DNA from 3 places in the Abyssisolibacter sp. ZYX002 genome. Region 2 is predicted to be linked to each of the others. Evidence: riboswitches for the same ligand, from Rfam matches in the RefSeq annotation. Region 2 holds a riboswitch; each other region holds the start of a gene.
What was found. A riboswitch is a leader RNA that binds a small molecule or an ion and turns the genes downstream of it on or off. The one in region 2 is predicted to bind cobalamin.
Positions count from the first base shown of each region.

Region 1: another riboswitch for cobalamin. It lies ahead of P3X86_RS00655 (cobyrinic acid a,c-diamide synthase CobB); the one in region 2 lies ahead of P3X86_RS10835 (aspartate-alanine antiporter-like transporter).
Region 3: another riboswitch for cobalamin. It lies ahead of P3X86_RS00110 (helical backbone metal receptor); the one in region 2 lies ahead of P3X86_RS10835 (aspartate-alanine antiporter-like transporter).

Region 1 covers NZ_JARMXH010000001.1:152,490-163,031, reverse strand. The annotation lists gene P3X86_RS00700 (ABC transporter substrate-binding protein) at 1-792, opposite strand, end outside; gene cobK (precorrin-6A reductase) at 803-1,543, opposite strand; gene cobJ (precorrin-3B C(17)-methyltransferase) at 1,540-2,265, opposite strand; gene cbiG (cobalt-precorrin 5A hydrolase) at 2,298-3,323, opposite strand; gene cobM (precorrin-4 C(11)-methyltransferase) at 3,323-4,078, opposite strand; gene cbiT (precorrin-6Y C5,15-methyltransferase (decarboxylating) subunit CbiT) at 4,080-4,652, opposite strand; gene cbiE (precorrin-6y C5,15-methyltransferase (decarboxylating) subunit CbiE) at 4,652-5,302, opposite strand; gene cbiD (cobalt-precorrin-5B (C(1))-methyltransferase CbiD) at 5,295-6,413, opposite strand; gene P3X86_RS00660 (precorrin-8X methylmutase) at 6,418-7,056, opposite strand; gene P3X86_RS00655 (cobyrinic acid a,c-diamide synthase CobB) at 7,062-8,447, opposite strand; cobalamin riboswitch at 8,565-8,742, opposite strand; gene P3X86_RS00650 (cold shock domain-containing protein) at 8,836-9,033, opposite strand; gene P3X86_RS00645 (hypothetical protein) at 9,236-10,201, opposite strand.
Region 2 covers NZ_JARMXH010000003.1:162,907-173,448, forward strand. The annotation lists gene P3X86_RS10785 (DUF6648 family protein) at 1-322, shown strand, start outside; gene P3X86_RS10790 (GyrI-like domain-containing protein) at 382-1,008, opposite strand; gene P3X86_RS10795 (hypothetical protein) at 1,405-2,055, opposite strand; gene P3X86_RS10800 (RluA family pseudouridine synthase) at 2,317-3,288, shown strand; gene P3X86_RS10805 (CBS domain-containing protein) at 3,354-3,779, shown strand; gene P3X86_RS10810 (uridine kinase family protein) at 3,949-5,598, shown strand; gene P3X86_RS10815 (NUDIX hydrolase) at 5,669-6,148, shown strand; gene P3X86_RS10820 (CCA tRNA nucleotidyltransferase) at 6,193-7,392, shown strand; gene P3X86_RS10825 (L-2-amino-thiazoline-4-carboxylic acid hydrolase) at 7,703-8,413, shown strand; gene P3X86_RS10830 (hypothetical protein) at 8,572-8,742, opposite strand; cobalamin riboswitch at 9,062-9,236, shown strand; gene P3X86_RS10835 (aspartate-alanine antiporter-like transporter) at 9,393-10,526, shown strand; gene sucC (ADP-forming succinate--CoA ligase subunit beta) at 10,529-10,542, shown strand, end outside.
Region 3 covers NZ_JARMXH010000001.1:24,284-34,825, forward strand. The annotation lists gene P3X86_RS00090 (16S rRNA (uracil(1498)-N(3))-methyltransferase) at 1-4, shown strand, start outside; gene P3X86_RS00095 (NUDIX hydrolase) at 18-632, shown strand; gene P3X86_RS00100 (aminopeptidase) at 731-1,840, shown strand; gene P3X86_RS00105 (hypothetical protein) at 1,998-2,861, shown strand; cobalamin riboswitch at 3,036-3,241, shown strand; gene P3X86_RS00110 (helical backbone metal receptor) at 3,342-4,577, shown strand; gene P3X86_RS00115 (FecCD family ABC transporter permease) at 4,595-5,644, shown strand; gene P3X86_RS00120 (ABC transporter ATP-binding protein) at 5,658-6,440, shown strand; gene P3X86_RS00125 (peptide deformylase) at 6,676-7,167, opposite strand; gene P3X86_RS00130 (YibE/F family protein) at 7,305-8,438, opposite strand; gene P3X86_RS00135 (alkaline phosphatase) at 8,473-9,948, opposite strand; gene P3X86_RS00140 (sigma 54-interacting transcriptional regulator) at 10,224-10,542, shown strand, end outside.

The DNA.
Region 1 (10,542 bases), on a different contig from region 2:
GAAATCTACACGTATCTCATCTTTAGCTGGCAGTTCTTCAAGCTTAACTATATTTTTTCCACCTAGTAAATATACCATTTCTCCTGTAAGTGAATTTTTTGTCTCTGTTTTTATTGATTTGCTACTTGAAAACAATACTGCAACACTTGGCTTTTCTTTTATTTCTTTAGTTTTTGAAGTAATTTGCTGACAACTTTGTACTATCTTTGTTATTTTGTTTTTATATACTTCTTCTGTTCCTAAGACTTTAGTAAATAGATACAGGTTCTTTTGGAAAGCTAAATAAGCATTTGTACTTGCATCTATCACAGCATACTCTATACTATTGTCTTTTAGTGGTTTTTTTAATTTCTTATGAGTTTGCGTATTCATAAGTATAACTAAATCTGGTTTTAGTGCTAATATTGATTCTATGCTAACCTTATTAAAACTACCCAAATCAGTGATATCTTTTGCCTCTTCTGGCACATTGATTGTCCCTTTAACTCTAGCAATTGCTTTTCCTCCAGCTAAGTACCACAAATCTAACACCGAATTATATAGCACTACTACTTTTTTTGGTTTTTTAGTTAATTTCGTTTCTTCTCCATCACAATCTACATAGGTAACACTGCCTTCAGTTTCTTTTTTTATGAAATCCGGATAAATATTTTCAAATTCATCGTTATTTTGTGAAACTGACTGCTTTTCTTGTACATCTACTTTTTCTGTTTGTTCTTTACTACAACCTATAAAACTTAAACTCATTATCAATACTAATATATAAATGCTCACTTTTTTATAATTTTTCATTATACCCCTCCTAATTTATGTTTTCTAGCAATTCTTTTATTGAATTAGTTCTATTTTTATATTCAATCATTGGTCTTTTAAGCATTATTATTTCTACATTTGACTCTATTGCAGCTTCTATTTTTTCTAAAGTCCCCCCTTCTAATCCACTATCTTTCGTTAAAATATACTTGATATTATATTGCTTAAATAATGCTTTGTTTAATTCTATACAAAATGGTCCTTGCATAGCTATTATTTGACTTGGTTTGAAACCAAAATTTATAACATTATTTAGAACTTTGGGTATAGGCAAAACTCTTATATAAAGCCTATCCCTATTTATACTATCTATTATTAATTTGCTGTTCTTACTACCAGTTGTAATTAATATATTTCCGTCTTTTGTATTTAGATATCTACATATATCTGTATAGGTATCATATTTTTTTATTTCTTTCTTATCTATACTTTCTCTTTCATATCTGTATAGTTTGGTATTACTTTGATTACAAACTTCTATAAGAGTTTCGGAGATGTTTTGAGCATATGGATGTGTAGCATCTACTATAGTATCAATACCTTTTAATTTAATTAAATCTTGTATATCTTTAAGTGACAATTGTCCATATATGATATCAAGATTATTTCTTTTCTTTATAAGATCAGCTCCATATCTTGTTGCTGTTGATACTATAACCTCATGTTCTTTATCAAGTAATCTTGATATTATTTCTCTACCATCCTTTGTTCCTGAAAAAACTAGTATCAATAGTTATACCCCCTAGGAGTTATCATCTTTTTATGGCATATATAAGTCTTTGAGTTGCCTACTATAACCATTGTAGACATATTTATTTCATGATTTAACATCTCATCTATAGTAGTTATCTCTACTTCTTCGTTGTCTCTCTTTGCATTTCTTACTATTCCTACTGGTGTATTTTTATCCTTGTACTCAAGTAATATATCTCTAATCTTGTTTATGTGCTCTACTCTACCATGACTCTTTGGGTTGTATATAGTTATTACAAAATCCCCTTTACACGCATATTTCATTCTTTTCTCAATCAACTGCCAGTCAGTTAATAGATCACTTAAACTTATTGTTACATAATCATGCATTAACGGTGCTCCTAAAGATGCTGCTGCTGCATTAGCTGAGGTAATACCTGGAACAACCTCTATTTTTACTTTACCTAAATATGGTTTAGCTATCTCATACATTATACCTGCCATACCATACACACCGCAGTCTCCTCCACTAACTAATCCTACTACCTTTCCATTTAATGCATTTTCTAAAGCAAACATACATCTGTCTACTTCTTTTCTCATTCCTAAAGAACAAACCTCTTTGTCTTTTATAAGATTTTTTATTAGATTAACATATGTTTTATAGCCAACTATCACATCTGCTTTGTTTATTGCTTCTATTGCCTTTATAGACATATGTTCATCTGCCCCTGGGCCTGTTCCTATTATATATATCATGATAAACTCTCCTTTTCATTTTGTTTCATGTATTACATTTGCCATATCGACATCGTCATACCATCTTTTTTTACCTTTGGTACTAGACACGTTCCTTTACCTGATTTTAAGTATCCTGATGTCATGCATACTGAACTTACTCCTGTTATGCTTTTTACAAAGCTAGATCCTTCAAATCTATCTTCTACTTTTGCAAGTTCTTCTTTCGTATATGTATCAAACACTATTCTATGCTTTTTCGCAAATTCAATTATACATTTTTCTTCATTTTTTAAATCTATAGATACTATACTCTCCACAGCTTTTAATGATATATTAGCTTTTATCATTTCATCTTTTATAAAACTCTCAAAATTCTCTACACTTATATCTTTCCTACAGCCTACTCCTATAACAATATTACGAGGTATCAATTGAACTGCATTTACATCAAAATCCATTTTTGCTTTATTAGATATACATATCAACCCTTTTATATCTAAACCTTTATCTAATTTCTCAACATATTCAATATACTCTGGTATGTCATATATTAATCTACCTGACTCTATGAATATCCCTACCTTTTCATCATTTACTATCAAAGCTGTTATATCTTTAGCCTTCTCGAAACTCTTAATGCGAAGATTATTCGCCTTTGCAATCATATCTACTGAAAGTTTATTCATACAATCTGAGGCTGTAGTTATCACAGGTATTGCATTAATCTCACTGGCTAAATACTTAGCTTTTTCATTTGCTCCTCCTAGATGTCCTGACAATAAACTAATCACAAATCGTCCATTAGTATCTAGCACTAGGATTGCTGGATCTATTGATTTATGCTTTAAGTATGGTTGTATGTCCCTTACCACTATTCCAGTTGCCATTATATACACTATAGTCTCATAGCTTTTAAATAAAAAACCGTTGAATTCTTTCAGTTTACCCACTATTGGCATAGCTCGCTCGTTAGCATATCTATCCACCACATATATATCTATAGTCTTTATTTTTGATTTGATTTTTAAAGCCAGCTGTAAACTCTTTTTTGAAAGCGCTACTACAGCCCAGTTCATTATCTGCTACCCCTGTATTCATGTGCAAATGATTTGTCATATAGTTTGGATAATTCATATTCAGAATTTATAAAATCACCCACTAATATTTGAGATGTCTTAGTTATATTTGCTTCTTTGACTTTCTTAGCTATATTCTCTAGCGTGCCAATAACTACTCTCTCATCATGCCAAGTTGCTCTTTGAACTACAGCTATAGGAGCACTTTTGTCATAGTGTTTAATTAACGAATCTACAACTTCTTCAATCATTTGAACAGAAAGAAATATAGCCATACTAGCTCTATGCTTAGCTAATTTTTCAAGGTTTTCTTTTTCTGGTACAGACGTTCTTCCTTTAAGTCTCGTGCAAATTATAGTCTGAGAAACATTTGGTAATGTAAATTCTTTTTTTATAGTAGCAGCTGCCGCAGTAAATGAACTTACTCCTGGCACTACTTCATACTCAATATCTTCTTTTTCTAATATATCCATTTGCTCTTTTATTGCCCCATATATACTCGGATCTCCTGTATGAACTCTTACAACTTTTTTACCTTGTATTACTCCGCTTATAGTTACGTCCATGACCTCTTCCAATGTCATACTTGCACTATTATAAACCTTTGCATCTTCTTTTTTATCGCTGTATACTTCTGGGTTTACCAAAGACCCTGCATATATTATAATATCAGCATTATCTATTAATCTTTTAGCTTTTATTGTCAATAATTCAGGATCTCCTGGTCCAGCTCCAACATAATAAACTTTATTCATATTAAACCCTCCATTTCTTAGCTGTTACAATAAAGACTGGATTGTTACTCATCATCATTGTCAAGCTCCCTATGTTTTTTCCTCTAGATATATGAGCTTGTACTACTTCAATATCTTTAAAACTATATTTTTTTAGTAACTGTATGAATTCATATAAATTCTCAATACAAATAAAATTAGCTACTATTATTCCATCAAGATTGTGATTTGCCCACTTTACTATATAACCTAGTTCTCCACCACTTCCCCCTACTATTATTCTATTTACATCTTTTATATGAGGTAAGCTAGTTGATGCAGTGCTATGGTAAATTCTTATATTATCCAGCTGGAATTTTTCTATATTCTGTTTTATTAATTCTATAGCTTCTACTTTTTTTTCTATTGCGTAAACAATCCCTTTTTTCGAGTTAAGTCCACATTCTACAGTTATTGAACCTGTCCCTGCTCCTATGTCTACAACTTTACTATTTTCTTGTATCTGAAGCTTACTAAGGGTTATAGCTCTTATTTCTGATTTAGTCATTGGGGCATTTCCCCTTATAAAAAGTTCATCTTCTAACCCAAAATGCATTACTCATCCACTCCCCTACAATAACTACCGTTAGATATTATAACTATATTTATATTTTCAGTTTTATATTTGCTTGCTTCCTCTAATGAAAGCTCTATAATTTTCTCATTGTCATACGATAGATTTTCTCCAATATACATATTGCAATCTGAGATATTATTATTGAGTAGTTCTGTAGCTATTGCTGAAGGTGTCCATACCTTATCTGTAAGTACCCCCGTCATTTCGTACTCTTTTATATATTGTACAAATTCAATGTATCTGCCATGTAAACTTATCAGTTTTGCTCTCTCATATGTTCTACCTACCCTCGAAAACATATATTGCATACTACTTATCCCTGTTATTATATTTAAATCTGAATTATTAAAATATTTTTGCATATATCTAACTAAGCTATAAAACCCTGTATCACCAGATACTATTACACTTATCTTTTTTTTTGTTCTTCTTTGATGTATTAAATGTATTATTTCTTGTAGATTTGAATTTATATATACTATTTCTTTGTTCTCTACATAATCAAGTATACTGCTTATATTCCTTTTCGCTCCTATCACTATATGAGAGTTTTTTATTTCCCTTAGCGCAATGGGTAGTATGTAGTCTTTATTACCTGGTCCAAGTCCAATCACATTTATTTTATTCATTTAAAAATTCCTCCAAATAATCATCTGCTAGTTTACTTTTACCTATTACTCCATATTGATTTGTAAATATAATTGCTTGAACCTCGACTTCTTCTAGAGTTCGTTCACTTGCTCTAATTGACACTCTTTCTGCTATAACATTAAATACCTGCTGTTTGTTTTCTTGCTTTATGATATCAACTACTTCATCTGTTGTTATACATTCTAATATCTCTTTTATTAATTTAGAGCTACAATCATATAGTGACCCACAGTACGATGCTATCACTTCCATTCTACAATCAGCATACTTGCTATGTGTCTGAAATATACCTCCTGCAACCTTAGACATTTTTCCTAAATGCCCTATTATCAGTATCCTTTTTATGTTTTGTCTTGTAGCATAGTCCAACATGTATCCTATATAGTTACTTGTTTTAACTATATATTTATCTTTTATTCCAAGCTTCAAAGCAAAATCTCTCCCGTAGTTACCTGGTACAAAAACTATACTCTCTACTCCTTCTGCTTTAAGCATCGATATCTCAAGAGCCAATGATTCTTTCTGGGCATCTTCTGACATAGGCTCTACTATCCCACTTGTACCGATAATTGATAATCCTCCTACTATTCCTAGCTTCGGATTAAAGGTCTTTTTTGCAATTTCCTCTCCATTAGGTATCATTATCTCTATCTCCACTCCATTACTTGTTGGTAATACTTCTTTTACATGAGATAGTATCATTTTCATAGGCACTGGATTTATTGCAGGCTTACCAACTGATACTGATAACCCCTTTTTTGTTACTACTCCTATCCCTTTACCTCCCTTGATATTAATACCTTTTTCAATTTTTCTTGCTGTGGCGTATATTTTTATACCATTTGTTATATCAGGGTCATCACCACTATCCTTAGTTACAGAGCATGTTACTTGATTTTTTTCTACCCGAACATCTTCTATGTTAATTTTTAACTTTACTCCTTTAGGCGTATTTATATCTACATTTTTTAGAATCATATTTTTAAATAACATCATAGTCGAAGCTTTTGCAACTGCAGTGGCACATGATCCTGTTGTATAACCACATCTAAGTTTCTTTCCATTTTTAATAATGAACTGATCTGTCATAGTACTACTTACCTTTACACATTTTTAATATTGCATTTATTATTGATACGGCTACTGTACTTCCGCCTTTACGTCCCTTTATAACTATAGATGATATGTTAGTTCTTTTCATTAATTCATCTTTTGACTCTGCCGCTCCGACAAACCCAACTGGTACACCTATAATGATAGGTACTGGTTCTTGATGGTTTTCTTCAATTAACTCCATCAGCTTATATAAGGCTGTGGGTGCATTCCCTATGACAAATATTTTAATATTTTTATCGTGATAAGCTTTTTCTATAGCTGTCATAGACCTTGTTACGTTTCTTTCTTTTGCTATCTTTTTTACATCTTCATCATGTACATAATTACACACCTTACAATTATATTTAGCTACGTTTGTTCTGTTAATCCCAACTTTTATCATGTGTGTATCTGCATATATAGCACATCCACTTTCTAATGCTTTTTTACACTTTTCTATAACATCGCCATTAAATTTTATTAACTTTGAATATTCAAAGTCTGCTGTTGTATGTATTACTCTTTTAACAATGCTCAGCTGCTCAGAGCTAAAACTATCAACGTCCTCCATTATTGATTCAATGATTTCCATGCTTTTAGACTCTATAGCATGTGGATTAACTTCAAAGTTGTTCATATTACTCACTCTCCTTGTGATTGGTAAAATTCATCCATCTTTTTTACAAAGTTATTAAAAAATTTTAAATTAGTATAGTAATGAATATGAGCATATGCGCCTAATCCATTTCCCTTTTCATATCCACAGTTCCACTCTTTTGTAATTTTATTTTTTCTGTATTTTTTCAATCTGAATACTTTTTTACCACCTTCATCTACTTTTGATCTATGAAACTCGTGTACTCTTGCTTTATCACTCTCTTCTCCATATATACATTTCTCAGTTAACTCAAGCTCCGCATACCCAAAACGTTGTAGTCTTTTTGTCATATATGAATCTTTATCAAACCATCCAACCATTTTGTATTTGTTTGAGTCGAAATCATATATATTATTACATAGATACATCAACCCTCCACATTCTGCGATATATGGTATGCCTGATGATAATTTTTCTAATATGCTGTTTTTCATGGTCTCATTCTGTTCTAACTCCTTTGCAAACACCTCAGGAAAACCTCCACCAAACATTAATCCATGAATATTGTCTGGTAGCTTCTCATCATGTATTGGGCTAAACGTTACTATCTCTATATCATTTTCTAAGAATAAATCTAAGTTATCATGATAATAAAAATTAAACGCTTCATCTTTTGCTATCGCTACTCTAAGCCCTTTATAACTTTCACATACAGATTTAACATGATTGCTTTTGATTTCAGTCTTGTTATATTCTTTGCCTAACTTAACTAATCCATCTATATCTATGGTCTCTTTTACATGTAGCGCTAACTCTGTTAGTAATCCATCTAATGTTTCATTTTCAAAAGATGGTACTAACCCTAGATGTCTGCTAGATAACTTAATATTCTCAACTTTCTTCATATAGCCCAGTGGCTTTACATCCGTATAGGTTTCTACGGCTTCTTTTAATATATAGTAATGAATATCCGAACTCACATTGTTAAATATTACTCCCTTTATATCAATTTGTGAATCAAAGTCTGCATATCCTTTTACTATAGCAGCTATACTTTGAGATAAACCACCTCCATTCACGACCAATACCACAGGTAATTTGAGTATTTTAGCTATTTTTGCTGTACTCCCTATATCACTTCCTATTTCTGCTCCGTCATATAAACCCATTACTCCTTCTATGACTGCAAAATCACTACCTAATCTATTTTTATTATATAGATATTTTATAACGTCATCTGTTAACATCCATGAATCCAAATTTCTACTCTTTCTGTTCGTTATATATGTATGATACGCAGTATCTATATAATCTGGTCCAACTTTGTATGGCTGAACTATCATCTCCTGGGATAACACTTTCATTATTCCCATTGATATCGTTGTCTTTCCTACCCCACTATTTGTTCCAGCTATAATAACACCTGCCAAATCATCACCACCTTAATAAATATAAAAAAACACACCTAAAAAATAGGTGTGCACATACTCTAAATCTCTATATAAGCATATAAAGCTAAATACCACCTACCTCCCACCGAAGTAGTAATACTAACCAGATAAAAGGCAGGTCTCCTGACTTACAATCATTCTACTCTCTTTCCTTCCCATTTGCACAGTGGATATTAGATTTCGTCATGTTTACAGTAGCGGGGGCTGTAGTGGAATTTCACCACTTTCCCTCTTAGCTCTTCTTATAAAGAGAACCTTTTACTAATATTCAGTTTTAATATAGCTTTATTTTAATACATATCATATTATAAAGTCAAGTTTCGCATTATAATAGGGTGTCTAATTAGACACCCTTAGAATTTCAAAATTATATTACTGTAATATTTTCAGCTTGTGGTCCTTTTGGTCCATCAACTATATCAAAAGAAACTTTTTCGCCTTCTTCTAATGTTTTGAATCCTTCTTTGTTGATTTGTGAGAAATGTGCGAATACATCGTTTCCTTCCTCTGTAGTAATAAATCCAAATCCTTTTTCACTGTTAAACCATTTTACTGTTCCAGTCATATCTTTACCTCCAAAATTTTTATTCTTTAATTCCTATAAAGCATCTATGAATAAAAAATTTGAAGCAAGTTTATTCATACATCACTATTTATTATTGAATCAAAGTTATAATTATAGTATATACTATTTTGGCTTAATTACAAGCATTATTTTGCATTTTCATAAAAAATATGAAAATTTTATTTCTATTTATTATATCATTCTACTTATCAGGCTCCAATACAAAAGATGTTGCAAAATACCTACTTTGATAAGGGAATTCAGGTGGAGGCTCAACGCTACAAACAAATTGATTACTAAACCATCTTGCTTCTTCGGTAGAAGTTCCATTTAAATAATCTCTCCACCCTTGAATTGGACCTCCTGGTACTATTCTGTATTTTTCTATAAATTGATAAAGCGCTGCCCTTTGTGGTTTTTGTTGTGCTTGGAAATTAACCGTATCTGTCACTGTAATTTGCGTAGATATAGACACGCTAGTTGAGAAAGAATTTGTAAGTGATACAGATAATGATGCGGATATTTCAGACCCTTCAAATCCAGCTTTAAATCCTACTGTTGAACCTACTGTGCTTGAAAATGTCTTACTTTCCTGTGTAGTAACACCAGAAGTAACTGCTACAGACTTTGTATAAGTTTGCCCTGGCTGTATGTTTGATATTTCAGATAATAAATTCCAATAAGATTCATTATGCACCTTTGAACCCTGTGCTGCACCAGCATATTTATCTAGTAAAATTGCAAATACAAAATCTCCTTGATTATAGTAAGTTCCATTTGACCCAACTGTTTCTACAAATTGCCCTTGACTATTTAAATATCCCTTATATATATCAATTTGATTAAAGCCAAAGTATAGTTTCCCACTCTTTCTAGCATAAAAACTTACAGGTATATACTCTACTAGACCACCATCAGCACTACCTGCTTTAACCGTTCCTGGATAACCATAGTAATACCAATTTGGATCTGGTTGAGGAAATATAATTGGAACAGGGCTTCCCCCACCTCCTTCTCCTACCTCTGCTCTGTACCCTGGAGTCACTATTGTTTTGTTGAGAGGTGTTAATTTACTACCATTGTTATACAATAGCTTTGAACCACCTGAATCTAATCCTGAATAATTCATATAGGGATTATTGTAATAATTGTTAAAATCATAAAACATTCCATAACCTCCTTCTAATTCATTATATGCTTTCAAGTTATAGAAGTTATCACACTTACACTGTAACCATCAGTTAAAAAATTCATAGTTAATATATACAATTTTACACATAGATTTTTGACTAAATATATATTTTCGTGTTATATTTATGAATTTTCATGTCTGATATATTGTTATCTTGTTTAAAATACTATAACTAAAGTTGATTAGCTGATGGTCTTTCTAGTATATCAGTGAATTCTTTTTTGTTCTTCATATTCTCATTCTAAATTCATAATGTACTTTCTCCTCATTGGATTTATCAAATTTACATCTCACTTTTTTGCTGTAGTCCGATGAAT
Region 2 (10,542 bases):
TAAAATACTAAATGAAAACAAAGACGATGAAAAATATGTTAAATCTTTTATCGAAGAAGGACACTATTATTATAGAATGAAAGATAAATCAACATTAAACTTGTTAAAGCTACTAAAGTTTAAAAACATGGAAGCGTATTTTATAAAACTAAATTCTAAAAATTTAATGGGTAAACTTTATGAGATATGCTTAAAAGATTATGATAAAGCAATATTACATTCTCAAAATTATAAAATATTAGAAATCTTAAAAAAAGAAAGAGTTTTTTCAGGAGATTATAAAAAATCAGTAATAGATGAATATGTTAATGTAAAATATTAATAAAAAACTTGGAGACGTAATAAACGACTCCAAGTTTTTATTCTGTAATTTGGTAAAAGCTATTCTTTATAACGTACCATGTATCTAAGTACAGTTTTTAATTTTGAGCTTTCAACTCTTCTGAAATCTGTAAGATAGATTTCTCTATGTTTAAATACTGTTTTTTCAAGATTGTTTTCATTTATAAATTTATTCATTTGTTTGAAACTTTCAGGCTCGTTATCATATGAGCCTAAATGCATCATTTGAACAGATAGTCCATCTTCAATTGTTTTAAAAACTACATCATTTAAAAGAGGGTTATCTTTTTTCTTTTTAACAAGTTCAAATGCCTTATCTACAACATCATCTGTAACAAAATCAGGTTGTCTAATCATGATTGAATATATTAGCTCATCTTTATTGAAAGTATCAGATTGCTGACCTTTTTCTGTCAAATCCCATATACCTTCAAGAGGATAAACAGTATATTCAAAGTAACCATCAGGAGTATAACCTTTCTTTGGCATCATCCTGATTGCATACGCTAAAGAATATAAAATGCCTATTTTTTCAGTAAATTCCGGGCTATTAGGATTTCCTTTACCATCGATGACAAAGAATTTCTGTTTAGGTATAGTTATTAGAGACGGTGTTTTACTAGGTAAATATAAGTCTTTTTCTTTTTTTCGCCATTCAAATTTCATTTATATCACTACTTTCTTTAATTAATATATTCAGTATAACATTATATTCTTGACATCAGCATGGCATAATATAAAATAAAAGCTTTGATAGATGTCTTTAGTTTTAACAAGTATCCTTAGTTTAAAACAATTTTTAAGAAATAGATATTGGAGTTTTCATGTATATTTTCTAACAATTTAATTACTAGTACCAAATCCTTTGTTTTGAAGGTTTTAATCTAAAAATAAAATACAAAGGCAACCTTCATCTTTTTTAGTTTTAACATAGTGATCCTCCCTATTTGTATAGAATATAATAAATATAGCACTATATTCTTGACGCCTGTATGACATGAATAAAAAATAAAAAGAGCAATCTTTTACAGATGCTCTTTTATTTAACAAATATCATTAGTTTTATTTCTTTTTCCAAGCCAATTTATAAATTATATCTTCTAGAGAACTATTTGATTTAATCTTATAAGATCCAGATCTCAATTTAGTGTCCAATTTTAATTCAACAGCTTTGTCTAAAAATGCTTTTTTAGACTCAATTAAATTGTTCTTAACTAAAATATCTCCAATAGTTCCAGGAAGTGACCCAGAAGGAATATCAATTTCTACAACTGTTGCTTCGTTGGTGTTTTGTTTAGGTGGTTGTGTTTCACCATTATTATTTTGTTCTTGATTATTGTTATTTTTTTGTTCATTGTTTTGATTGCTTTGGTTGTTTTGGTTGTTATTGTTTTGACTATTTTGATTCTTATCAATATTCTTATCTGTTCCTTTTGGATCAGCAGTATTGCTATCAGCGTTAGAATCTTGGCCATCCTGATCTTTAACATCACCAGTGTTATTGTCAGGAGATTTTTTATCTGTATTACCTTTACTATCAGTATTAGTTTTTTGTGTTTCTACAGCTGCAATACTAGTATCATTTGAATCAGTAAATAAAATAGGGAGTTTCCAACCTATAATACCGCCAACAACTATAACAACAGCACCCATAATCAAGAAATCAGAAATATCATAAACACCATCTTTAAACCATTCAATAAATTTTTTCAAATTACCACTCCCTTAAAACTGTTAATTAGTATGTATTTATCAATACCTATGAGTACTCATGGATATAAGATGACCATTCTTAAAACATAGTGTATAGATACTCTGTTTTTATAATATCATAATATTACTGTATAATTCAATTACAATAAGATGATATAATAAATATTATCATGAAATATCGTGGAATATTGATAAATATATTGTAAATAGAGTTCTATAGATAATTTGGTTTAGATTAAAGAGAAAAAAGCAGGTGAAATTATGATAGAAATATTGATAAAAGAAAATGAAAGTGAACAAAGATTGGATAGATTTCTGAAAAAATACATGGATAAAGCACCTAATTCATTCATATATAAAATGATCAGGAAAAAGAGAATAAAACTTAATAGTAAAAGAACTGATCCAAAAGAGATGATTTTAGCTGGAGATAAAATACAACTATATTTATCTCAAGATACGATTGACAGCTTTAGGGCTAAAAAAGATAAACTATCAAAGTCATCAAATCATATAAAAGTTATTTATGAAGACAATAATATAATACTAGTACACAAAGAAGCGGGGGTATTATCACAGCCATCTCAAGCAGGGGAGAGCTCATTAACAGATGATATAGTAAATTACTTATATAATAAAGGTGAATATAATCCAGATGAAGAAATGGTATTCAGACCTTCTATATGCAATAGACTTGATAGAAATACAATAGGAATAGTAATAGGTGCAAAAAATTATAAAGCATTAAAAGCTATAAACGAGGCTATAAGGCTTAAAAATGTAGATAAATATTATAAAAGCTTAGTTGTAGGAACACTCAAGAATAATCTTAAGCTAGAAGATTATATAGTGAAGAACAAAGATGAGAATAAGTCGTATATAACAAAATATGAGACTTCAGAATCTAAAAAGATACAGACAGATGTAAAAATAATAAAAGCAAATAACCAATATAGTTTACTAGAGGTTAAATTAATAACAGGGAAGTCACATCAAATAAGAGTACATCTAGCATCAATAGGTCATCCAATAGTTGGTGATAGTAAATATGGACTAAAGAAAGTAAATAAAATATTTAAAGAAAAATTTGAGCTTGAGCATCAATTTCTAATAGCATATAAATTGAAATTTGACAATATATCAGGTGAAATGAAGTATTTAAATGGAATGGAGTTTGAAGACAATATAGAGGAAAGTTTTGCAAATATTGAAAACGATATATTTAGAGCCTAAGTTTTTGATTAAAAACTAGAAAAATACATATCCTAAATAATAGAGTAACTAAGGAGGAGATGTATATGAAAATATTAAGAGACATAATGACTAGTGAAGTATCTAGCTTAAACAGCGATGCTTCAATTAGAGAAGCAGCTGAGAAAATGAAAAACTTAAATGTTGGCTCTATACCAGTTTGTGATAACTCAAACAGACCAATAGGTATAGTAACTGATAGAGATATAGTACTAGGTAGTGTTTCAAAGGGTCAGGACAGCTTAGAGCCAGTAGAATCAGTAATGACAAGAAACGTTATAACAGCTTCACCAGATACAGATGTACATGAAGCAGCAAGAATAATGGCTAAGCATCAAATAAGAAGATTACCAGTCGTAGATAGTGACAAGCTAGTAGGGATAGTATCTATAGGAGATTTAGCAATAAGAGACATATATGAAAATGAAGCAGGAAGTGCTCTTTCTAGCATATCAGAAGATGTGCTTAAATAAATAGGAAATACTTCTTGGGAGATGCCTTTATGGGATGTCTATATGACATCCCTATTATGTATGAATATTATTGCAATATATATTATAATAATATTAGGACAAACATATTTGGAATAATAGTGCTCGCCTAATGCATAGTTATATAACACATAAATAAGGAGGGTGATATATGCAAACAGTAAATATAACTGAGGTTGGTAAAATAAAAATAGAAAAAGGTACTAGTATATATGATATATTAGTAAAGCATAATATAGAAAAAAAATATCTATGCGCTAAAATAAAAAATGATATTAAGCATATGAACTATGAAATAACAGAGGATTGCGATATTGAGTTATTAGATATAGAAGATAAAGATGGTTTTAGAGTATATCAAAGAACACTTTCCTTTATATTTATCAAAGCATGTATAGACATATTTGCAGAATGTAAGGTGTCAATTGAACATTCTCTTAACAAAGGGAAATATGTTGAGATTACTAAGGATTCACCTTTAACTGCAAGCGATGTAGACAAAATCAAAGCCAGAATAAAAGAAATTATAGATATGAATCTAAAAATAGAAAGAAAACTAATTGACTTACAAAAAGCAGATGCTATATTTAAAAAGCAAGGTTATACTGATAAACTTAGATTATCTAAGTATAGAAAACAAGATAAAATGCATGTATATATATTAGATGGCTTGTATGATAAATTTTATGGATATTTAGCGCCACTGACAGGTTGCATACATTCATTTGACTTAAAATATTTTGGACCGGGGGTTATAATACAATTCCCAAGAAAAGAAAATAACTTTAAAATCCCAAAATATGAAGAACATAAGAAGTTAGCAAAGATTTTTAAAGAAACTGAAGACTGGGCAGAAATTTTAGATATAGGTTACGTTGGAGCATTAAATGATAAAATATCAGAGGGATTGTCTGGTGAAATAGTTAGAATTGCAGAAGCATTACATGAAAAAAAGATAGCATATATTGCAGATCAGATATGTGAAAAAAAGAGTGTAAAGCTTATATTGATAGCAGGGCCTTCGTCTTCAGGAAAGACTACTTTTGCTCAAAGGCTATATACACAGTTAAGAGTCAATGAAAAGAGACCAGTTTCTATATCACTAGATAATTACTTTGTTAACAGAGTAGATACGCCAAAAGACAAAAACGGAAATTATGACTTTGAATCAATAGATGCTATAGATATTGTTAAATTTAACGAAGATTTACTAAATCTAATGAACGGTAAAGAAGTAGAACTACCTATATTTAATTTTAAAACGGGTAAAAGAGAAAAAGAAGGGATAAAGTTACAAATTGATGAATCTCAAATTATAATAATAGAGGGGATTCACGGACTAAATGAAAAACTTACTAGTATGATACCACATGAGAAAAAATTCAAAATCTATATAAGTGCGTTAACACAATTAAACATTGATAATCATAATAGAATACCAACAACAGATACAAGATTAATCAGGAGAATGGTTAGAGATTACAAGTATAGAGGAAATAGCGCTCAGAGAACATTAGATTTATGGACTAACGTAAGAAATGGAGAAGAGAGAAACATATTCCCGTATCAAGAAGAAGCAGATGCAATGTTCAATTCTGCACTTGTATATGAACTCTCTGTATTAAAAAAACATGCTAAACCTTTACTCAGAGAAATACATCAAAATAGTGAGCATTATAGTGAGAGCAAAAGACTTTTAAAATTTTTAGATTATTTTAAAGAGATAAAAGATGAAAGCATAATACCCAATACATCAATAATTAAAGAGTTTATAGGAGGCAGTTGTTACAGAGAAGAGTAGAAACCAAAAACACTATTTTTCCATACTATATTTTATAGAGAGAAATTTTTAATTTATGGTGGTGGAAAATTTGCAAGCTAATTTTATTATAGATAGATTAAAAGATAAAGTGTGTATTTATTTTGAAAATGATATAGATAATTTATTAGATAAATTTAAAAATATATTAGTAATACCTTTTTATAATTCAAGTTTAGTAATGACTTATCATCCAAAGAAAAAAGTATGGGATTTTCCTAAGACAGAAATGATAACTGATGAAGATATAAATGCGTGTGTAGCAAGAAGTGGGTTCAATGAAATAGGTGCTACGTTTAACACTGTGCAACCATTTGCTTATTATGAAATTATAGCGGAAGATACAAAAGTTACAACAGGAGTAGTAGTTGGGCAGATAGATAAGTTTGAGCCAAAACCTAGATGGAGTGAAACTGATATAGTTAAACTTTTTAATGAATTACCGGACAATGTAAAAGAAAATGATAAGTTAATATATGAAATGTTGATAAAAGAAGCACTTGATAATCCAAATATATTATTGGAGGGATAAAACTGAGTATAAGAATACCTAAAAATGTAGAAATAATATTAGATATACTAAAAAAATATAATTATGAAGCCTATATAGTAGGTGGATGTGTTAGGGACAGCCTCATTGGGAGGCTCCCTAACGATTTTGACATTTGTACAAGCTGTAAGCCTGATAAGTTAAGAGAGATATTGGATAAGCATGATATAAAAAATATACCTACAGGGATTAAGCATGGGACAATTACAGCAGTTATAGAAGGTAATGCTTATGAGATAACAACATATAGAGTAGAGGGCGAATATAAGGATGACAGAAGGCCGGAGAGAGTTGAATTTACAGAAGATATACTAAAGGATTTAAGTAGGAGAGACTTTACAATAAATGCAATAGCATATAACCCTTTAGAGGGACTTGTTGATCCATTTAACGGGTGTATAGATATAGAAAACAAAATTATTAGATGTGTTTTGGATGCAAAAGATAGATTTAATGAAGATGCCTTAAGAATAATGCGAGCAGTCAGATTTTCTTCTCAACTAGGTTATAAATTAGACGAGAGATGTATACAAGCAATTAAGTTAAGAAGAGAAAAATTAAAAAATATAAGTAAAGAAAGAATAAGAGAAGAATTCAATAAAATATTGAGTAGTGAATTTGTAGATATGGGGATTAAACTTATTAAGAAACTAGAACTAGGTGAATATATAACTGCTTATGATATATTCAGTAATAATGAAATACTTACAATGATGAATAAGATTCCTAAAAATACTGATATTAGATTATCGGTGATGTTTATAGTAAATAATATCAGCACCGAGCAATCAAAAGAGATTATGAAAAAATTAAAATATGATAATAAAACAATAGAAAATAATAGGTTTATTTTAAAGAATTACAATAAATTATTAAAGAGCAACGATGAAACGGAGTTAAAAGAGTTACTAAGAGGTAATTTAAAGTATATAGAACTGTTGATTAAAGTGTGCGATGCATTACAATTATTAAAAAAGTATAATAGTAATATTTTTATAGAAAATAAAGAAAAAATAAATATAATATTACATTCAAATTTCCCGTTAGAGATTAGAGATTTAGCTATAAATGGAGATGATTTGATAAAGATAGGAATAAAAAAAGGGCAAGCGATAGGGAATATGTTAGAAACACTATTACACGAAATCTATCAACATCCAAATGATAATAAAAAAGACATACTTTTAAAAAAGGCAAGAGATATATTAAATCAAAATAGAGATTAGACAAAAAAGAGCAGTGTATTATTAAAGATGTTTAAACACTGTTCATAAATTGCGATTATTTACGATACAAGCCTTATATTGGTTAATTAATTTCACAAAGACCTTTCTATTAAAACAACAAACTTATAACGTAAGCTATCCTTCAAATTTACTATTACTTTGGTAAATAAGGATGAATGACAACGCCTAATAATTGTCAAAAATGATTGTGGTTAATATACTTGTCACTTTCATATCGAGCAACAGGTATATGAGATAAATACAAATGATGTGGTTAGTTTAGAAAACTATTAAATGAAAGGTGGGTGTTATGCGAGTAGATGAATTAAGGAATTACGGGAAGGATATTTTAACTATTCAAAAAAACATGAAGTTACCATTAAAAAGTAAGATGAAGATTATAAATTCAGCGCTAAGATTAGGAGGTCGTTTAGTTTGGCATATGAACCCAGTCGGGTTTTTAAAGTTTATCAAAAAAGTGAAATTAGAAAAGCATAAAGCGCTTCAAATGGATTGGACCCATGTACGGGCAAAGGGTATCTCTGAAAAAGATCTTACCTCAGTTATCAGTAAACAGGTAGTAGCTAAGGTGATGGTTGATATCTTAGGCTATGAGCAAGCTGCGAAGATTAGAAACCACTTTTCAGATAGATGTGCTTATTACATACTACAAGAAGTTTTCGCAAAACCTGAGGATTTTGTTGCGTGCGGTGAAGGTGATTTTTTAGTATCTTTTAAAGAATATTATATAGCTCTTCAAGATGCTATGAAGGAGGTAGGTTTAGAAGAATATGAGGTTGGTATAGATACAAAAGATTGCTTCCAAATGAATGTAACCTATTGCGTGTACCATGAGGTAGCTAAGGCATTAGGGAACTCAATAAATTGCTATTATTCAACTTGCTATGGCGATGAAGTTTTCTTTCCTAAACTATGTGAGCAAGTTAATTTTGAATTTAAGAGAGAGGGAACATTAGCTACAGGTAAAACCTGCTGTGATATGAAATTTACTCGTAAGTAAAATTGGTGGGGTCAAGATTGAAAAGTTGACTTATTAAGTTATAATATACGGATACATTTATTATTTAGAATTTTAAAAAATTGTTTTCTATTAAAAACTATAAATTTATAATGTAAGCCATCTTTCAAATTTATTATTACTGCGGGGAATACAAGTAATCAACGACAACGCCTAATATATTTTATATCAGAATATAGTATTTTAATGTTTCTGTAGTTGTCAGATAAGACAAGATTTTGAGTTTTATAAACTAAAAATTCATTACTTAGTAATATCATGCCTCCATGTGCCCCTATATGGCATAAACTTGCAACAAATTGCTTCTTCATGTTGTACCTCCATTTAACAATACAAGTGTAATATTTTGTACATGGGTATTAATATTATTATAACAGAAATAGATATAAACCTTTAACCTAAAAGTATATCATAAAGTAAAATGAGATAGTATAGACATGTTCTAGAGCCAAGACACATTTATTATTTTTTAGTGAAAAACGGTTTTATCACTACAATAAAATATAATCAACCACAAGGGCTCACAAAGGATATGCTATATTACAATAATAAAATAAGAATCAGAAAAGAAACTAATAATTCATTGACAAGAATGAGCTTCAATGGTACACTCATAATATATTTAAAAACTGAATAATAAAGGCTATTGGTGCAATAATATTGTTAAAAGGGAAGTTGGTTAAATTCCAACACGGTCCCGCCACTGTAAGAGCTTAGTATATTCATTATCCACTGTAATTTGTTATGGGAAGGAGAATATACGTATTGCTTGAGTCAGGAGACCTGCCAATAGTAACAATGCTATTTATTGACTCACGAGGATGAGGAGGTGTTATATAACATAGAGGAATTTATAGATTCCTTCCATATGTTTGTAGTGCCCTTTCTTATGAAAGGGCTTTATTAATTGTGAAAATAACTAGCTAATTATGGCTAGTTTTTTGTTTAAGGAGATGAGACTTTGGTAAAGCAATTAGTACAGAATCCTTTATTGATGATTGCAGTTTGTATTGTTTTAGGGCAAATCATAGGGACAATAAGAATAAGACATATCAAACTTGGTAATTCTGCGATACTGTTTTTGGGTTTGTTAATAAGTTATTTATTAACAAAGTATTTAAAAGTAGATATTAGTATAGAAAAAACAGTATTTGAACTAAGTTTGATTGGATTTATAAGTTCAGTAGGGCTTATAGCATCTAAAAATTTAGCAAAGATACTAAAACAGTATGGTATTAAATTCTTAATATTAGCTTTTATTATAACATTTACAGGAGCAGCTACAACACTAATATTTATAAGTTTATTTTATAGCCAAAAAGCAAGTATAGTAGGTACGTATATAGGGGCACTAACTAGCTCACCTGGCTTAGCTACAGCATTAGAAATAGCCAAAGGAATGTATACTGACCAAAGTGCAAATGTAGGATTAGGATATTCGATAGCTTATATACCAGGAGTGTTGCTCGTAATACTATTTACTCAATTAGTAGGAAAGAAAAATAAAGCAATTGTTAGTGAAGAAATAGTTGAAGTATCTGATGAAATTCAAAAGCCTTTTGATTTAGTAAGCTTTATAGTAGTGATAATTGTAGGAACTTTACTAAGTTTGATTGAAATAAAATTAACTAAAACTACGACGCTTTCATTGGGTATGACAGGAGGAGTATTGATAAGCGCTCTAGTGCTTGGTAGTTTGAGAAAAATAGGAAAGTTATCTTTTGATTTTAACGTTACGCATCTTAGTATAATCAGAGATATATCTCTAAATATGTTTCTAGCAATTGTTGGACTAAATTATGGATATGAAGCTATAAATGCATTAAGTCAATATGGAATAACATTATTGGTAATAGGATCGTCTATAGGAATAATTAGTATAGGGGCAGGATATTTAGTAGGTAAGTATATTTTAAAGATAGAGACTATATATTTAATCGGAGGAATTTGTGGTGGGATGACAAGTACGCCAGGATTAGCAACAGCTATAGATACATTTGAAAGCGAAGAGGTGGTAGTAGGCTATGGTGCAACATATCCCTTTGCATTGATGTTTATGATTGTTTTTACAAATCTATTATTTGGAGGTAGTTAGGAATGAATATACACGA
Region 3 (10,542 bases), on a different contig from region 2:
TTAGATAGGAGTGGGTTATGAAACTAAATGATATATGTAAAGCATACAAAAATAAAAAAGCAAAGCAAATGAATGTTGATAGAAGATATTCAGTATTAATGCCCTTGGTTGAAGTTGATGGCATACTACATATCTTATTTGAGGTAAGATCAAATAAACTAAGTGAAGAGCCAGGGGAAATAGGATTTCCTGGAGGGCGTATAGAAGAGGGCGAAACTAAGAAAGAGGCAAGTGTTAGAGAGACTTGCGAAGAGTTAGGAATAAGAAGTGAAGATATAGATGTTATTGGAGAGTTAGATTATATTGCAGGTCCATATAATATACAGGTATTTGGCTATGTGGGACTGATAAAGGTTGAGAATATAGAAAACTACAGTAATAGTGAGGTAGATCATTGCTTTTTAGTACCACTTGAGTTTTTTATAGAGAATAAACCAAGAGAGTATGATTCATACGTAAAGATAGAGTTGCAAGATAAATTTCCGTATGATTTGATTCCAAATGGAAAACATTATAAATGGAGAAAAGGAGTATTTCCAGTACATTTTTATGAATATAATGAGTACATAATATGGGGATTTACAGCTAGATTTATTGATAACTTCATCAATTCTATAAAAAAGGGTTTATAAAGATATTATTATAAGATATTATTTTTTTGTTAGATATTATCAATTATATTGAAAATATGATATAATACCGTAATAACTATGTATTGGAGGAGATGAAAATGGATAGTAGAATTGTAAAATTAGCACAGAACTTAGTTAATTTTTCAACTAAAGTGAAGAAGGGTGAAAAAGTATTAATATCAACAGGCGGGACAAGCGCTTATCCACTTATAAGAGCTATAATCAAGGAAGTTTACAAAGTTGGAGCATATCCATTTGTACAATTAGCCAATAGCGCTATAAGTAGAGAATTGATGCTGGGTGCAAGCGAAGAACAATTAAAGCTTAAATCTGATTTAGATCTCGCAAGAATGAAAGAGATGGATGTGTATATCGGAATAGGAGCAGGAGATAACAAGAATGAAACAGCAGATGTTCCAAGTGAAAAAAAGCAATTGATGTTTAAATATGCTAGACCAGCATTAGATCAAAGAGTTAATCATACAAGATGGGTAGTTTTAAGATATCCAAACAACAGTATGGCTCAAGATGCTAACACAAGTTTAGAGAGTTTTGAAGATTTCTATTTTGATGTTTGTACATTAGACTACGATAAAATGTCAAAAGCTATGGATAGTTTAGTAGAGTTGATGAACAAAACAGATAGAGTTCATATCAAGGGCGAAGGAACAGATTTAACATTTTCTATCAAAGATATTCCTACAATAAAATGTGCAGGAAATTATAATATACCAGATGGGGAAGTATTTACAGCGCCAGTTAAAGATTCTGTAAATGGTACTCTTACTTATAATTGTCCAGCAGTCTATCAAGGGTTTACATATGATAATATTAGATTGAAGTTTAAAGATGGTAAAATCATAGAAGCTACGGCAAATGATACTGAGAAGATAAATAAGGTATTTGATACAGATGAAGGAGCAAGATACGTAGGAGAGTTTGCAATAGGAGTTAATCCATATATAATAGAGCCTATGAAAGATACACTATTTGATGAGAAGATTATGGGAAGCTTCCACTTTACACCTGGTAAAGCATATGATGAAGCACCTAACGGAAACACATCAGCAATACATTGGGATTTAGTATGTATACAAACTCCTAAGTACGGCGGAGGAGAAATCTATTTTGATGATGTATTAATCAGAAAAGATGGTAAATTTGTTATACCTGAGCTTGAATGCTTGAATCCAGAAAACCTTAAATAAAGCTATAAATACAGAAAAGTCCAAGATGCAATTTTATCTATGGGCTTTTTTTATTTAGAATAATTATATTGATACAAACTTGACAATATTAACCAAATCAATTACATTTATACTCAAAAGATTATTTGCTTAAATAATAAGGAGATGAGTATAGCTTATGCTAAGAAAGTTATTGATTTATATTTTGCTTACTGCGATAATATTAATAGTTACAGGATGCACAACCCAGAGTAACAAAGAGGTAAGTGTAAAAGAAGAAATTAAAATTACTGATGAAGAAATACTGCAAATAGCAAATAAAGATGCTAAAGAAGAATGTGATAATATAAAAAACGTAAGTATATTTAAGCGCTATAAAAATTACACAGCGTTAATTGAAGTAATACTAGATAGTAATAGACAGTTATTTATGTATTATAATCTTAAAACAAATATAGTATGCTGGGTGCCGTCTGGTACGATGTTTGTGGATTCGTGTAAATTTATTAATGATTATTGTTTTGAACTTAAAATGACTGGTTATAGTTCTGAATTCTATTGTAGTTACGCTCCTTATAAAAAGCATTATAGAATAGCACTTGATGAAGAAGGAAACTATGAGGTAATAGGCTACAATAAAGATATATGGATTCCATTAGAGGAGTCTATAGATTTTGGTGAAGGCGGGAAATTTGTTAATTATGATTTGAAAGACATACGTATATCAAGTTATGGATTACAGTTAGAATTTGACAGGGATAATAACGCATATTTAGATTTTAGACCACGTATAGTTACTGGTTTTAATAACGATAAATTTATCATAGAATTACATGATACAAAGGTTTCAGATAAACAAAAAATATATAATCTAATGAATTATAACGATCGTATAAGTGACATACAGATAGTTGAAGAAGGTAAAAACACTAGATTGATATTGACATTGATAAATGACATGAAGTTCTATAGGATAAAATCTGGATATAAGATTGAATTTGAGTTTCATACTGATGCTGATGGTTTAGTTGAGGTGAGTTAATAATAAATTTTATTTTATCCATATATAATTACTATGGTGATATTTTGATACCTTATGGTAGAGAATAAGATACACAAAGAACTAACATAAAACCAGTATATAATACTTAATATACACAGATGTAATTCATCTTTGCATTGACAAAAGGATAAAAGTTAAACTATACTATATATATAATCAAATAATCTAAAAGGTGCTATGAGGGATGTAAATAGAAACAGCCCCATAGGTAAAAGGGAAAAAGGTTAGAAGCCTTTGCAGCCCCCGCTACTGTATGTAGAGATGAGATTCTTAATAACCACTACTCAAAATATGAGTGGGAAGGATAGAATCAAAGATGACCTACAAGCCAGGAAACCTGCCTTATGGATAATAAAACTAGTGCTTCGGGAGGAAGTATGTTGTTAAAGAAAACACATATTTCTAATGTGTTATTTTTTTGCAAATAACCTCCAAGCTAAATAAGAGAGGAGTTTTAAATTGAAAAGATTTACAAAACTATTTACACTGTTTTTAGCGATAACATTTTTATGCTTAAACATAGCATCACCAGATGTTTTTGCGAGTAGTGAGAAACAAAAAGATTATATTATTAAAGGCTGTAGAGCTTACATATCAACAGATGATGTTAGTAACTATGGTGTAAAAGCAAAAAAAGAAGGTAACAAAGTAAAAGTTTATAATAGTTACGTGACTATGGAGTTTAATATAGACTCAAACAAAGTGAGTATTAATAATATCAATGTAACTTTAGATTGCAAAACATTCGAAGAAAAAGGTAAAGTATACGTACCTTATAGAATGTTACTAGAGACACTCAATTATAAATTAACGTGGTTATCTACCACAAAATCAGTATCTTTTAGTAAGCAATCAGGAGATACAACAAAATATCCATTGACAATAAAAAATGGAGAGAACAAGATTGTAATAGATAAAGAGCCACAGAAAATAGTATCATTAGCGCCAGGAGTAACAGAAAAGCTATATGAACTAGGTGCTTTTGAAAAATTAGTAGGTAGAACACAATATTGTAAGTATCCATCAAAAGTTAAAGATATCAAAAACGTAGGGACTTTGTTTGAACCAAACATTGAAACTATAATAGACTTAGAACCTGATTTAGCATTGGCAGAAACACACTTTAAAAAAGAGATATTAGATAAATTGAGTCAAGCTGGTATAGCTTCAGCATCAGCTAAGACACCAGTGAGCATAGAAGGTATATATGATCAAATGCTGTTAATGGGGAAAATAGTAAATAAAAATTACGAAGCAAGAGCGTTGGTTTCAAGCATGAGATCAAAAGTTCAAAAGATAAAATACGTTTTAAATAATAACAGCAATAAAAAAAGCATATACTATGTTGTTGGAACAGGGCAACACGGCGAATATACAGCAGGAAGTGATACATTTATAGCAGATATGATAAGAACAGTAGGAGCAACAAATGCTGCAGATGATGTAAAAGGCTGGAAGTATAGCGTTGAAAAGATAATAGATAATGATCCAGACATACTAGTAGGTAATAAGACTAATATAGATAGCATGATAAACAGTAGCAATTTTAGTATATTATCAGCTATAAAAAATAAATCCTACGAAAAAATTGATTCGAATATATTGGAACTATCAGCACCAAGAGCAATTAATATAGGTTTGAAGATGTTATTTAAAATGGTACATGGTGATTTAGTAAATGAATTAGGATTCTAAGATGAAGCGGTGATTTGATGTCATATAATAAAAATAAAAGGAAAAACCATATAGTGATACTAATGCTGTCAGCAGTATTAGTATTGCTTATGTTTAGCGCAGTATCTTTAGGAACTGTAAAAATACCAATAAAAGATGTTGTGAAGATAACCATTAACAAACTTGAATTCTTAAATATAAACATGGATATGTCTAGTATAAAAAAATCAGCCATATTTATAGTATCTGAGGTAAGATTACCTCGAGTACTAATGTCAGTTATATGTGGAGGAATACTTGCAATAGTAGGAGTAGCATATCAGGCTATATTTAAGAATCCAATGGCAGATCCGTACATAATGGGATCATCATCAGGAGCAGCATTTGGTGCTACGGTAGGTATAGTGCTAGGAGTGAGTAATAGTTTTATGGGGCTAGGAATAATAAGTATACTAGCTTTTGCTGGAGCGCTAGCCACTACCATAATTGTTTATGGTTTAGCTAGAAGAGGTAGTAAAATATCAACCACTTCAATATTATTAGCCGGTATAGTTATGAGCTCGTTACTTTCTTCAGCAATATCATTAATGATGATTTTTAATCAAAGAGATCTCGGTAAAATAATAGGGTGGACTATGGGTAGTTTTAATGGAACTAATTATAGACAGATATTAATAGTAATTGTACCTGCAATAATAGGGTTAGTTATATTGATATCCTTAACCAAGGAACTTAATGCATTATCTATAGGAGAAGATAGTGCGCAAAGTTTAGGGGTAAATGTAGAGACTACTAAAAAAATAGTGTTAGTAGTAGCATCCTTACTAGCAGCTTGTGCAGTATCTGTAAGTGGCATAATAGGATTTGTAGGATTGATAGTTCCACATCTTTTGAGATTGATTTTTGGTTCGGATCATAGGGTATTGATGCCAGTATCAATTGTAGGAGGAGCTATATTTATGCTGATTTGTGATACTTTAGCTAGAACAGTACTAAATGGCGTAGAAATACCTGTAGGTATAATAACATCAATATTTGGTGGACCATTTTTCCTTTATTTACTCAGAAAATCAAAGAATAGCATATAGAGAGGTAACCGTTATGAGCAGTGCTATGAAAATAGAAAATATATCATTCAAATATACAGACAACTTAATATTAAGAGATTTAAACTTTACAGTTGACAAAGGAGAGTTTTTGGGGATATTAGGACCAAATGGCTGTGGAAAAACTACATTACTTAAAAATATGTGTAACTTATTAAAGCCACTATCAGGAAATATATCAGTTGGGAATGAGAATATTTCAAAAACATCTCATAAAGAATTAGCAAAAAAAATTGCAGTAGTACATCAATTTGATAATATTAGCTTTGATTTCTCAGTGCATGATATAGTGCTAATGGGAAGAATGCCTCACCAAAGAAGATTCTCAGGGGAAACTAAGAAGGATTATGAAGTAGTAGAAAGATGTATGAAGGTCACAGATTCATGGGATCTAAGAGATAAAAAGATACTTCAGATAAGTGGTGGAGAAAGACAAAGAGTTATGCTAGCCAGAGCTTTAGCTCAAGAACCTGAGATATTGCTTTTAGATGAACCAATTTCACATTTAGATATTAAGCATCAAATAAATATATTGAATCTATGTAAGAAGTTAAACAAAGAAGATAATCTAACAATAATAATAACGATACATGATATTAATATGGCTCTAAAGTACTGTAAAAAGATAATAATGATGAATAATGGACAGATAGAAGCATACGATAAGCCAGAGATAGTCCTTACAAAAGAAAATATCAGTAACATATATGATATAGGTGTAGATATAATAAGAAATAAAGATAAGAATATAACTTATATAGTACCAAAGACAGAGTAAAAAAGCAGTCCTTAGATAGACTGTTTTTTGTTTTGAATAGAAAACCAAGGGTAATGCTTTGTAGTGGTACTCGTTACTTTATTTGTGGAAGCATTAAAAAACATTATTCTAACTTGGAGAAGCATCTGTTTATTTGATTGTAATAAGGATAAAATAGATGCTTCAATGTCGTTTACGAATAGTGTTCTTTAGCTTCTAGTGAATTTATTAGTAATTCTTTTTTTAGTAACATAATCTAAGAAAAACAACCTTTCTTCATAACAAATGATTTATTGTCAATAGCACGCATAGTAGCGAGTATCCCTTCCAAATGATCATACTCATGTTGAATAAGTTCAGATAAATCACCTTCAAGATGAAGTACCTGCTTTACATTGTTCATATCCGTGTATTCAAGTCTACATCGTTTATGGCGCATAACTTTTACATATAAATTGGGTAATGACATACAGTCATCAAGCACCTCTATCATTTCATCATCTTCGAAAGTAAGAATAGGGTTAATCATGACAACAGGTTTATCAATATGCATGTATATAAGCTTTTTCATCTCGCCAATTTGAGGAGCGGCTATTGCTCTTCCTGCATTATGTATACGTCTGTATTCCATTAGAGTATCATGTAAATCAGAGATAATATCCTTTATTGAATCAAGGTTATGGGTGTCAATTTCTTCACTTCTTTCATAAAGTTTATTATTTCCTAAAATTAATACATCTTTTATCATGTGATAATCTCCTTTGACATTAATCAATTTGTTTCAATTATACCATAAATAATAAACAAAAAAATGCATCAACAAGATATGAGATAAATAAGGAGGAATCAAATATAATATCGATGCATTAAATAAAAAGCCTCATATTATTTAATTAAATTATGTTTAGAATTGCTATTGATAAATAACCAGCTTGCAATAATTCCAGTAAGAGGAGCAACTATCACAAGACCTATACTACCAATCAAAGTACGCATTATTTCAGCTGAAATAATCTTCATGTTAATAATTCTTATAAAGCTTGATTCCCTAATTTGAAATAACATAAATAGTGTCAAATATCCTCCAGAGTAAGCAAGTAATAAAGTGGTAGTCATTGTGCCAATAACATCTCTTCCTACATTAAAACCAGATTTAAGGAGTTCTTTTCTACAGATATCCGGCTTTTTCACTTTTATTTCCCAGCAAGCAGATGATATGTCCATAGCTATATCCATAGCTGCTCCAGAAGAGCCTATAATGATGGTCGCATAAAATATACTTTTCATATCTAGATTAAAATATCCAGAAAAAACAATAGTTTCAGCATATGGAGATGTCATCCCCCCTAAACCCAGCTTGTTTCCTATTATAACAGTAAGAAATAGTGTTATAGCCAGACCAAAGATAGTACCTAAAAATGCGACAAGCCCTTTTTTTGTAAAGCCAGCGACAGAAAAAAGTATAATAGCTGTCAATATAATTAGTATAAATGTAGTGACTAACAAAGGGTTTTTATTTGCAATTAAAAGGGGGATTAGAATTTTCCACAAAATAAAAACAGTAGCAATAAATGAAAAGAGTGCTTTTAAACCAATAACCCTTGAGTACCATACAAGCAATATCACAAATATCAGAAATACATATAATATATAATTTTGTCTGTAAAGATCAACAGCTTTGGCAGATACTATGTTGTTGTTATCATCATATTTTAATGCAACGATTAGTTTATCACCAACTTTGTAATAATTATCAAAGTCAAGTTTACCTAAAAGAGAATTAATAACATTAGTAACAATCCCATCGTAATTTGCAGTTATAATTTTAACACGTAATATTTGATTCCCTATAGAAGATAATCCTGCCTTAACAACATTAGAATCATCAATTTCCATTACTATGCCTTTAACTTCTTGGATTTTTTTATTATATTGTTTATTATTGTCTATAGATTTTATAAAAATTAAGATTATGACAAGACATAAAATCGTATATATAAAAGATACTCTTATTTTCATGAAAGACCTCTTTTCTCTTTATAAGTAATTAAAATTATTTAGAGAGTTCAAGTTTAAGTATCTTAGCAGTTAATTTGGCTATTTCAGTGTTATCTAAAAATCCATTATAGAGTTCAGAACCAGCACCTATAGCACTCATTGGTATTTGAGTAGCAGTATGGGCATATGAAGTCCAATAAATCCCTGCTCTTTTAGATAGAATATGAGTTACAGCCATAGCAGTTTCATCATATTTGTATCTATTACCCTCTGAAAACTTAGACTCATCAGACATAGCCATGCTTTTTTCTAATAGCTCTTTTTCAGTTTTAGTTAGATTACATAGACCAAAGTTTTTCTCAATTAATTTATAAAATTCATTTCTATTTCCATTATAGCTACCTTCAAGAGATTCAATTGACATTTTTGCATTAAATAATTTTTCTAGTGTTAAGAAATAATCAGTATTAACTCCCATTCCAAGACCTCCAGTTTCATGGTCCCCCATTACAAGTATAAGTGTATCTTCTGGGTGTTTTAAATAAAAATCATATGCTTTTTTTATAGCATTATCAAAAGCTAAAGTATCCATTATCGCTGATGGAGCATCATTTGGATGACAAGCATGGTCGATTCTACCACCTTCTATCATAAAAAAGAAACCATCTTTATCTTTAGACAATAAATCTATTCCGTTTTTAGTCATTTCTGCAAGTGTTGGAGCATCATAAGTGTTATTGTTGTAATCATCCAAAGTATATGGTAGATGAGAGTTTGAAAATAATCCGATATATTTTTTTGTATATTTGAAGTTAGTATTCTTAAAATTCTTAGAACCTGTTAATCCAATATCCACAGAATAACCTTTTTTACTAAATTCGTTTAGGATATTTTTATAATCTGTTCTTTTTGATTTGATATCTTTGCCAAAACAGTCTTTTATGGTTGTAAAATTTTTAGGTATGAAATGTCTTGCTCCACCACCTACCAAATAGTCTATACTACTATCTAGCATGTCAAAAGCTATGTCGTTTTCATTACCTCTGTTCTCATTGTGAGAAATAAAAACAGCTGGTGTGGCATGAGTAACACGTGTAGTAGTAGCTATACCAGTCGCCATACCTCTATCTTTCGCAGCTTCTATAAGAGTTACAAGATTATTACCATCAGCATCTTTAGAAATAACACCGTTGTTAGCTTTGAATCCAGTTGCAAGTGCAGTACCTGCAGCTGCTGAATCTGTAACAACCGTATCCATGGAGTGTGTAGTATTGATTGCAGAACAAGGGAAAGTATTCATTATAAGTTTGCGAGTATCATCTTTAGTGAGTTTTTGTAGATAATACTCTGATATTTGTCTTTGAGAAGAGCCCATACCATCACCAATAAAGTAAAAAACGTATTTTGGAGTTTTAGCGATTGGTTTGATAGAGTTATTAGTTGAAGCAATAGTAGTAAGTGGACCATTAAACAACGATAAAGTAACCATAATAGTTAATAACAAAACAATACAAATAGATTTTTTTTTCATAGATCTTTAGCCTCCCTTAAATTTTTAGAATTTTTAATACAGTCTAAGTATAAGCTCTTTATGTTATATGCATATAAAATCCATGTTAACTTTCTGTAAAACAATTATATAAATTGATTTATTGCGTTATTAATCAATATTTGCAATGTTAGATTTTACACACAATGATATATGTTAAAATTACCTTTAACTAAATACATAATTAGACAATATAAAGCAGGAAAAAAATACAATGGTAACGAATATTGTAATAATGCTATTAGGAGGAGATACGAATGGGACTAAATCAGATAAATTTAAACCATACAGACATATCGAGTATTATGAGTACATCGTTTTTAAAAATATACAGTAACAATACCTCCAATATTATTAATAAATTCGTAAAAGAAGATATAAACATAGCTGTGATAGTCGATAAAAAGCATGATAAAGATATACCAAAAGCAGTATTGACAGCTAAAGATATACTAAAACTAACAATAAATAAAATACCATTTGAAAAATATATAAAAAAGTGGGAAAAGACAAATTCTTTTTTTTGCTGTGTAAATAGTAGAATGCAAACGAGTGATGTAATAAATACAATATCTA